Regions from separate parts of the Leuconostoc sp. XM4 genome, predicted to be linked through region 3. Evidence: predicted binding sites of a transcription regulator. Region 3 holds the regulator's gene; each other region holds the start of a gene.

Evidence for each region. Region 3 encodes HrcA, which represses chaperone genes, less so after heat shock. Its sites were predicted from a motif close to TTAGCACTCNNNNNNNNNGAGTGCTAA; they were not measured.
Region 1: a site for HrcA is predicted at 1,157-1,183, ahead of RHP64_RS02815 (ATP-dependent Clp protease ATP-binding subunit). Genes of this name have one in related genera too.
Region 2: a site for HrcA is predicted at 1,542-1,568, ahead of groES (co-chaperone GroES). Genes of this name have one in related genera too.

The regions. Positions count from the first base shown of each region.
Region 1 is NZ_CP134507.1:536,241-539,458, reverse strand. It holds gene RHP64_RS02825 (rod shape-determining protein) at 1-852, opposite strand, end outside; gene RHP64_RS02820 (hypothetical protein) at 949-1,122, opposite strand; gene RHP64_RS02815 (ATP-dependent Clp protease ATP-binding subunit) at 1,308-3,218, shown strand, end outside.
Region 2 is NZ_CP134507.1:1,729,346-1,732,563, forward strand. It holds gene groL (chaperonin GroEL) at 1-1,201, opposite strand, end outside; gene groES (co-chaperone GroES) at 1,230-1,514, opposite strand; gene RHP64_RS08760 (YitT family protein) at 1,638-2,471, opposite strand; gene RHP64_RS08765 (DUF956 family protein) at 2,501-2,860, opposite strand; gene RHP64_RS08770 (PTS system mannose/fructose/sorbose family transporter subunit IID) at 2,939-3,218, opposite strand, start outside.
Region 3 is NZ_CP134507.1:1,324,278-1,327,495, forward strand. It holds gene dnaK (molecular chaperone DnaK) at 1-709, opposite strand, end outside; gene grpE (nucleotide exchange factor GrpE) at 796-1,365, opposite strand; gene hrcA (heat-inducible transcriptional repressor HrcA) at 1,382-2,407, opposite strand; gene ribF (riboflavin biosynthesis protein RibF) at 2,529-3,218, opposite strand, start outside.

The sequences.
Region 1 (3,218 bases), 790 kb from region 3:
CATACCGTGATCAATAACATCTGCAGCTAACTCCGGTTGAGTCGATTCCAACGTCTCACGAATAGCTGCCACGATTTCTTGCACTGGTTCTTGAATTGATGTGGCTACATCTTCAGCGGTAACATCAATTGTCTTAGGCAAACCAGTCAATAAGTCACGACCTCTGACTGTAGCATTTGGTAAGGTACGTGCTAAAGCTAGTGATGCAGCACCAATTTCGATTTTGAGTCTTTCAGCTGTCGGCTCACCAATGGTAACATTATATTTGTTACGAACAAAATTAGCAATTGCTTCGTCCAGCTTGTCTCCGGCTATACGGATTGAACGGCTTGAAACAATTCCACCTAATGAAATTGTCGCAACATCAGTCGTTCCGCCGCCCATGTCAACAACCATTGATCCAGTAGGATCCATAACTGGTAACCCAGCACCAACCGCTGCGGCAAAAGGCTCCTCTATAACATAAGCGTCACGCGCGCCAGCAACACGAGCAGCATCAATAACAGCACGTCTTTCAACAGCTGTTACACCTGAAGGTACGCCAATCGTTACATAAGGTTTGCCAATACGTCCGCCAAGTGCTTTTTGCAAATAGTAACGAATCATTGCAACGGTTGTATCATAATCGGCAATAACACCGTCACGCATCGGACGAATAGCAGCGATACTTGCAGGTGTTCGGCCTAACATGTCTTTAGCTTCAGAACCTACAGCAACGACTTCATTGGTTTGTGTATTACGCGCAACTACTGATGGTTCACGCAATATGATGCCACGACCTTCGATATATACATATGTGTTAGCGGTACCCAGATCGATACCAACATTTTTTTGTCCAAATGAAAATGCCACTGTACTGCCCCTTATCGTGTTACGACTGCAATTGCAACACATTTAAATTTTACTTAACTTATAATATTGTAGCATAAAACTGGTTTAATTCGCACATCAATTTGAGCGAACATATGTAACTTTACCGTGAGCGTGAGCAATACCACGAATAGTATTCTGATATGCGAAATTTGCCCATGCCTTTTGAAATTCCGGAAATACTGCTGGTGTCACTTCAATTTCGTCTATTTTCCCATCACGCAAATCATTTAATGCTTGTGTATAATCCATAATTCACCTCATAGACAGTATAACATTTTTAAAATTAGCACTCTACTTTAACGAGTGCTAATTTTAATTGCATTTTTCTTAAATCGTGCTATAATTAAAGCATAACCTACAGAAAGGAATCGTGTGCAATACTATGGTGAAATGCAATAACTGTATTCCATGGTGCTTCACACTAAGTAAAAGATATGGCACAACAAGATTCGTTTGGTTTTGGTAATTTAGATGAAATGTTTCGCGCAATGAATGAACAAATGGCGCAAGCACAAGGACAACAAAATACACAAGCACAAAAAAATAATAATGGTAATAAAAAAAGACGCTTACTTGATGAGTTTGGTATTAATTTAACCAAACAAGCTCGCGACGGAAAGCTCGACCCTGTTATTGGTCGAGATAACGAAGTTGCTCGCACAATTGAAATTTTAAATCGTCGTACAAAGAATAATCCAGTACTAATTGGTGAACCTGGTGTTGGTAAAACAGCTATTGTTGAAGGCCTAGCGCAAGCTATTGTGGCTGGAAAGGTGCCTGAAAAGTTACAGCATAAAGAAGTTATTCGTTTGGAAATGTCGGCCTTAGTTCAAGGTACGAGCATGCGTGGTCAATTCGAAGCACGGATGCGTGAATTAATGAAAGAAGTTACGAACAGCGATGATGTCATCTTGTTCATTGATGAAATTCATGAAATTATGGGTGCCGGAAATGCTGAAGGTGGTATGGATGCAGGTAATATTTTGAAGCCTGCCCTAGCTCGTGGTGAGTTCCAATTAATCGGTGCAACAACTTTAAATGAGTATCGAAAAATTGAAAAAGATGGTGCTATTGCCCGTCGTTTCCAGCCAGTGCAAGTCGAAGAACCTTCTAAAGAAGAAACTATCACGATTTTAGAAGGAATTAGTGAACGGTATGAAAAGTATCACTATGTTACGTTCAGTGATTCTGCCCTTCAAGCAGCTGTTGAACTATCTGATCGTTACATTCCAGAAAGATTCCTACCGGATAAAGCAATTGATTTACTTGATGAAGCTGGCTCACGTAAAAATTTGACAATGAAAGTTGCGGACCCCAAAACTATTCAAGTGAATATCGAAGCAGCTGATAAATTAAAGCAAGAAGCAATTGATAAAGAAGATTTTGAAAAAGCAAGCTATTGGCGTGATCAGGTAAACCAACTTGAGTCACAAAAGGCACAAGTCGAGGCTCACCCCGAAATGTCGAAGCCACAAACAGTAACAGAGCAAGATATATTAAAAATTGTTGAAGATAAAACTGATATTCCGGTCGGAGCTTTAAAAGAAAACGAGGCTAATCAACTAAAAGATTTGGACAAAAACTTATCGAAACATGTTATTGGTCAAGATGAGGCAGTAGAAAAACTAGCCAAGGCGATTCGCCGTAATCGTATTGGTCTAACAAAATCTGGTCGTCCAATTGGATCATTCCTATTTGTCGGGCCGACCGGTGTTGGTAAAACTGAAACTGCCAAGCAATTAGCTAAGGAAATGTTTGGTAGCAAAGATGCAATGGTTCGTTTCGACATGTCAGAGTACATGGAAAAACATACCGTTTCTAAAATGATTGGTGCTCCTGCCGGTTATGTCGGTTACGAAGAGGCTGGTCAATTAACAGAACAAGTTCGCCGTCGTCCCTACTCACTGGTGCTCTTTGATGAAGTAGAAAAAGCACATCCAGATGTAATGAACATGTTCTTACAGATTCTTGATGATGGCCGTCTAACTGATGCACAAGGTCACATAGTGAGTTTCAAAGATACTGTCATTATTATGACTTCTAACGCTGGTTCAACAGACACAGGAAATACACCTGTGGGATTCGCCCAAGTTGATCAACAAAATCGTTTGATGCAACGTTTGGAAAATTATTTCCGTCCAGAGTTCTTGAACCGTTTAGACGATATCATTGATTTCCAACCTTTGTCACAAGATCATCTACTAAAAATTGTCGACTTGTTATTGACTGATATGAATGATAACTTGTCTGACAACGATTTGCACATTGATTTAAGCACTGCTGCTAAGCAGAAATTAGTGGAGCTCGGTTATGACCCTGCAATGGGTGCTCGACCTCTCCGTCGT
Region 2 (3,218 bases), 410 kb from region 3:
TTGCATTCAAAGCATCTTCAATGCGGTACTTACGTTCTTTCAATTCAGTTTCTGTGGCTGCACCAACGTTAATAACAGCGACACCACCAGCCAACTTTGCAAGACGTTCTTGCAACTTTTCACGATCAAAATCAGAAGTTGTTTCAGCAATTTGTTGCTTGATTGTGTCAACACGAGATGCGACAGCACCCTTATCACCTGAACCTTCAACAATTGTTGTGTTATCCTTTGTGATGTTAATCTTTGAAGCTTGACCAAGTTGATCAATTGTAACATCCTTCAAATTCAAACCAAGATCTTCAGTAATTACTGTACCGCCAGTTAAGATAGCGATATCTTCCAATTGTGCCTTACGACGATCACCAAATCCTGGTGCCTTAACCGCAACAACATTGAATGTACCACGCATCTTGTTCAAAACTAATGTTGGCAAGGCTTCACCGGTAATATCATCAGCAATGATCAACAAAGCACGTCCTTGTTCAACAACACTTTGCAATACTGGCAAAATATCTTGAATGTTACCAATCTTCTTATCAGTAATCAAGATGTATGGATTATCTAGGTTAGCTTCCATTTTGTCATTGTCAGTCACCATGTATTGTGACATGTAACCACGATCGAATTGCATACCCTCAACAACATCAAGTGTTGTTTCGATACCCTTTGATTCTTCAATGGTGATCACACCGTCATTACCAACTTTATCCATTGCTTCAGCAATCAATTCACCAACTTCTTCATTGGCGGCTGAAATTGATGCAATTTGAGCAATTTCATCTTTAGTATTAACTGTGTGTGACATTTCATGCAGCTTTGCAACGGCTGCTGCAGTTGCTTTTTCAATGCCTGTTCGAATCCCAACTGGGTTGGCACCAGCAGTCACGTTCTTCAAACCTTCACCGACAATTGCTTGAGTCAAAACAGTAGCGGTTGTTGTACCATCACCTGCGATATCATTTGTCTTTGAAGCAACTTCAGCGACAAGCTTAGCGCCCATATTTTCAAAATGGTCTTCTAGTTCAATTGCTTTAGCAATTGTTACACCATCATTGGTAATGGTTGGTGCACCATATGATTGTTCCAAAACAACATTACGACCCTTTGGTCCAATAGTCGTTTTAACTGTATCAGCTAACTTGTCAACACCGGCCTTCATCTTTGCACGTGCATCTTCTGAAAACTTTAATTCTTTAGCCATGATTTAAATATCTCCTTTGATTTGATAATTATTCGACAACTGCAACTATGTCTTTTTCGTGCAATGCTAAGTAATCTTGCCCTTCAAATGACACTTCTTGTCCTGCATACTTATCAAACAAGACTTCATCACCGACTTTAACTGTCAAATCACGGACTGTGCCATCATTTAAGACATAACCCGTACCCGCAGCTACAACTTTACCAGTAACAGGCTTGTCCTTGGCATTACTTGCCAAAACAATCCCACCGACAGTTTCTTCTGCAGCTTCCGTTACTTCAATAATCACACGATCACCCAATGGCTTCAACATGGATTCATACCTCCGAGATTTTCTTTTTTAGCACTCTTTAAACATGAGTGCTAATTACAATTTTAAGTATAACACTATCATCAAAAATGTCAACAAAAAAGACGTGATCTAGTTGTCACGTCATCAAAGAAAAGTCCCTCCATGCGCCTCAGAAATATCATAAGCGATCGTAAAAGCCTCCGGATCAACTTGATGAATGCCACGCAAAAAATGATTATACTCATGATTATCAAGGACCACCATCAACATTTCACGTCCATCACCCATATAACCGCCACGAACATCCATAATTGTGAAGCCCTTGTCACCATCGAGCAAATATTTTTTCAAATCATCAATGCGATCATTTGTTGTAATGTAGACCATTTTACGACGATCCAAACCAGTTTCGATATAGTTCATCACAACCGCAGTAATAACTAATGAAAAAAGCGCCAAAATCAGTGCTTCTAACCCTTGCGTTACCAAGTTCCCTAACGAAACAACTGTATCAATTGCCAGCAGAGATAAAGCTGGTGAAATGCGAAAATACTTCTTAAAAATCATCGGAGGCACTGCAGTTCCACCACTAGAAGCATCAATTCGATAAAGCAATGCTACACCAACAGCAAAAATACTACCACCAACAAGCACCGCAAAGGTTCGATCTTGTAAAACTTGAAAACTTGGTGTAACTTTCAATAACACCGGCAAAACAATACTGCCAAAAGCAATTCGCGCTGTGGTACCACGATCCAAAAAAACAGCTGCCAAAACAATCATAATCAAATTGACGATCAACACAGTAGCTGCTCGATCAAAACCCACCAATTCGTTAATTAAAATAGCCAATCCAGTTGCGCCACCAGCAGCAACTTTTGCCGGTGCATAAAAAAAGTTAATGCTGATTGCTACGATTTCGAGTGCCATTACAATAACAATATAACGTAGTGCTTGATAGTTTTTAAGTATTTTCATTTAATATCCTCATTGTTTGTGGCATTCATTTATTTGCGTTTGAATCGTGACCGAATAGTATCCCATAAGGATGCAGTTCGTAATATTTTGTCGTTTCCTAGATGCTCACGCATCACTTTAAGTAAACTGCCCGACGACTTAGCAGAAAAATCTAAATCAATTTTATCTGTTTTAATTTTAAATCGGCGACTAACTCGATTCCCTGTGACGTGTACGTAGACAGCGCTTATGTTTTTCCAAGGAATTTGAATATAATCTTCAACATTATTATCATTAAAGAACTCGAACGCCTGATCTCCTACTAAAATCTTACCATACTTCGCCCCAATACCTAGATAAGAAATGCCTTGCGTTGTATATTCTGCTTTTGCGTTTAAAGACTGTACCATGAATATGTTCCCCTATTATTTTCTATGTACCATTAAAAGTGCTTGCCAGATTGACAAGCACTTTTAACATGAATGCTATTACATTATGTTTAAGGCATGCATTACGATACCAAAGATAAAGATACCAATAATCATAACGATTGGTGATACTTTTTTCTTCAACAACCACATTGCCAAGAATGTCAGTAAGAGTCCCATCAACCCAGGAATCAAACTGTCTAAGTTACTCTGTAACGTATTAGGGGCTAACTTTGTCAATGATAATCCGGAAGCTTGCTCACCTAAGATCTTCTGCAACTGTGCGCCGGTAACATTCCCATTCGGGAAATTAATGTAGGCACCCTTTGCCAACTTCTTT
Region 3 (3,218 bases):
CGGCATCCTTCAAACGTTGCAAAGCTAATTTGTCATCCTTTAAATCAACACCATTTTCTGACTTAAATTGTTCTGCCAAATAGTCAATAACTTTGTTATCAAAGTCATCACCACCAAGATGAGTATCACCGTTTGTTGACAAAACTTCAAACACGCCATCTCCTAATTCAAGGATTGACACATCGAATGTTCCACCACCTAAGTCATAGACAAGAATTTTTTCATCCTTATCTAGCTTGTCCAAACCATAAGCCAATGCGGCAGCTGTTGGTTCGTTAATGATACGTTCTACTTCCAGACCAGCAATCTTACCGGCATCCTTAGTAGCTTGACGTTGTGCGTCGTTAAAGTAGGCAGGAACTGTGATAACAGCTTTTTCAACCTTTTCACCTAAGTAATCTTCAGCATAGCCCTTAATATATTGCAAAATCATTGCTGAAATTTCTTGTGGTGTGTAGTCTTTACCATTGGCATTAACTTTATAACCAGCTTCACCCATGTGAGACTTGATTGAAATAATCGTGTCTGGGTTTGTAATTGCTTGACGCTTTGCAACATCACCCACTTGACTTTCGCCATTTTTAAATGAGACAACTGAAGGTGTTGTACGACCACCATCTGGATTTGTGATGATCTTTGGTTCGCCACCTTCAAGGACAGCAACAGCTGAGTTTGTCGTTCCTAAATCAATACCAATAATTTTTGACATAAATATTTTCTTCCTTTACTTTAAAATCATTTTCATCTTTTTAAGGTGTGGTATCTCATCGATTGAATCACCATGCAAAATCGTTCTTATTTCGCCACTGAAACCATTGCTGGTCGAATTACGCGGTCTTGTAATATGTAACCCTTTTGCAAAACTTGTGCAATCTGGTCAGATTCAACTTCATCTGACTCAACACTTTGAATTGCTTGGTGCTTAGTTGGATCAAAAGATTCACCAATTTCACCCGTTGACGTAATACCATTGTCTGTTAAAGCTTGATTTAACGTCTTAAGTGTCATCTCCACACCTGTTTTAATTTGCTTTGACACTTCATCGTTAGCTTCAACTTGAAGGGCTCTTTCCAAATTATCAACGGCTGGCAATACTGCACTGGCTAATTTTTGTCCATCATACTTGCGTACATTTTGTAGTTCACGCGCATTACGCTGTTGTATATTTTGAATTTCTGCTTGTGAACGTAATAATTTTTCTTCGAGGTTGTTAACTTGCTCTGTTAGCTTATCAATTTCCGCTTGTTTCGGATCAGGCTCCACCTGCAAATCATCAGCTTCAGATTCAATTTCTTCGGTCAAATTTTCATCAGTTTGATCAGAAATGTTCCTATCTTCTACAACTTCTTCGTTTTTTTCTGTCACAAGTGTGACCTCCTAGCTATGTATATTCAATCATTTTGCGACTTAACGCTTCACCAAACGCGTCTGTAAGCAACGTATTGGTACTATATGACATAGGAATTGGACCAAGTAAAGCAATAATACCACTTCCTTGATTTGGTACCAAAAATCCACGCGTAATCAAGCTGAACTCTGAAAGTAATGGCTCGCCAATCTCACGTCCAATTTTAACTTGAACATCTCGTGTTGGCGAAGCAATTTGTCTAACATCCTCAGCATTGTTCAAAAATTCCAACAGAGGCTTCACATCAGCGATATCTGTTTCTTTACTAAAGTCTAGAACATTCAATCGGCCGCCAATATGGACGTTATCTCCGTTCGATCGTGCTAACACGTCGCCAAATAGTTGCAAAAAAGCTGCCGGCGTTTTAATCATGCGACTCATTTGCGTAGGCAACTCATCAGACTGCATCATACGCAACACATCATTAACCGGTCGACCGACCATCTGATCATTGATGTATGCAACCATACTTTCTAACGATTCAATCGCCATTTCATTTGGTAATTTAAATGTCTGGCTAGTCACTTTACCATCATTAGTAACCAATACTGCAATCAGCTGATGGCCCTCCAATGGAACCAATCGAAATCCCGAAACTTTAATATCAATTCGCCTTGGCTTCAAAATTAACGCAGTATAACCAGTTAAATTTGATAAAGTCCTAGCTGTTTCGTCTAGCAAATCATCTATCTCATGGAAGTTTCCACGGAATGATTGAATGACCGCTTGTACATCGCGATCAGTCGCTCTGCGTGTCATCATCAGGTGATCTAAATAATAACGATACCCTTCGTATGATGGTACTCGACCAGCAGAAGTATGCAATTTTTTTATAAGATCATCGGATTCTAGCGCTGCCATTTCATTACGAATCGTAGCAGAGCTAATTTTAATATCTAGATGTTCTTGTAGACTTTTTGAACCAACCGCATGCTCACGCTGTGTATACTCATAAATAATGGCGGTTAAGATTAACTTTTGTCGTTCTGTTAGCGCCATATTATCGACTCCTTTTAGCACTCACTATATCTAACTGCTAACACTTATTATAATACACTATTTGAGAAATAATGCAAGTCTTTTTAGCACTCTTTTTATAAGAGTGCCAAAAAACTGTATTTTATAATTTTGTATTAAAATAATGCCTTGTTTGTCTTGCATCTTCATTAAGTTGATCTATCAGTGCTTGAATGTTTTCAAATTTCACTTCACCACGCAGATAATGACACCATTGTATCTGAACAAACTCACCATATATTTCTTCTTGATAATCTAAAATGTTAATTTCAACTGTGATTGGACGAGCATCACCAAACGTCACATTGCGTCCGATGCTAGCCATTCCTAGATACCAAGTATCATATACTTTTATTTTTACAGCATAGATACCAATACCAGGCAGCCATTCCTCTTCAGGTGTTTGTATATTGGCAGTTGGGAAGCCTAATTCACGGCCTCTAGCTTCGCCATGGACGACTATACCTGATGTCGAATGGACACGACTAAGCTGCTGTGCGGCGCCATCTACGTTCCCCTGATCTAACATAGATCGAATTGTTGAAGAAGAAACTTTCTGATTATAATCATCAAATTCAGACACAGTAATAACATCAAAGCGATTAGTTGCATATGTTGCTAAATGTAGCATATCACTATCCGTTCCCGCTGCACCATACAAATGGTCGAATCCTGCTACCACCGTAACAGGGTTTAATTGCATGACCACCTCATCTACAAACTGTTGACCACCTAATTTAGCAAGTTTAGAAGTAAATTGCATAACATAAACCCGATCAATACCTAGCTGGCT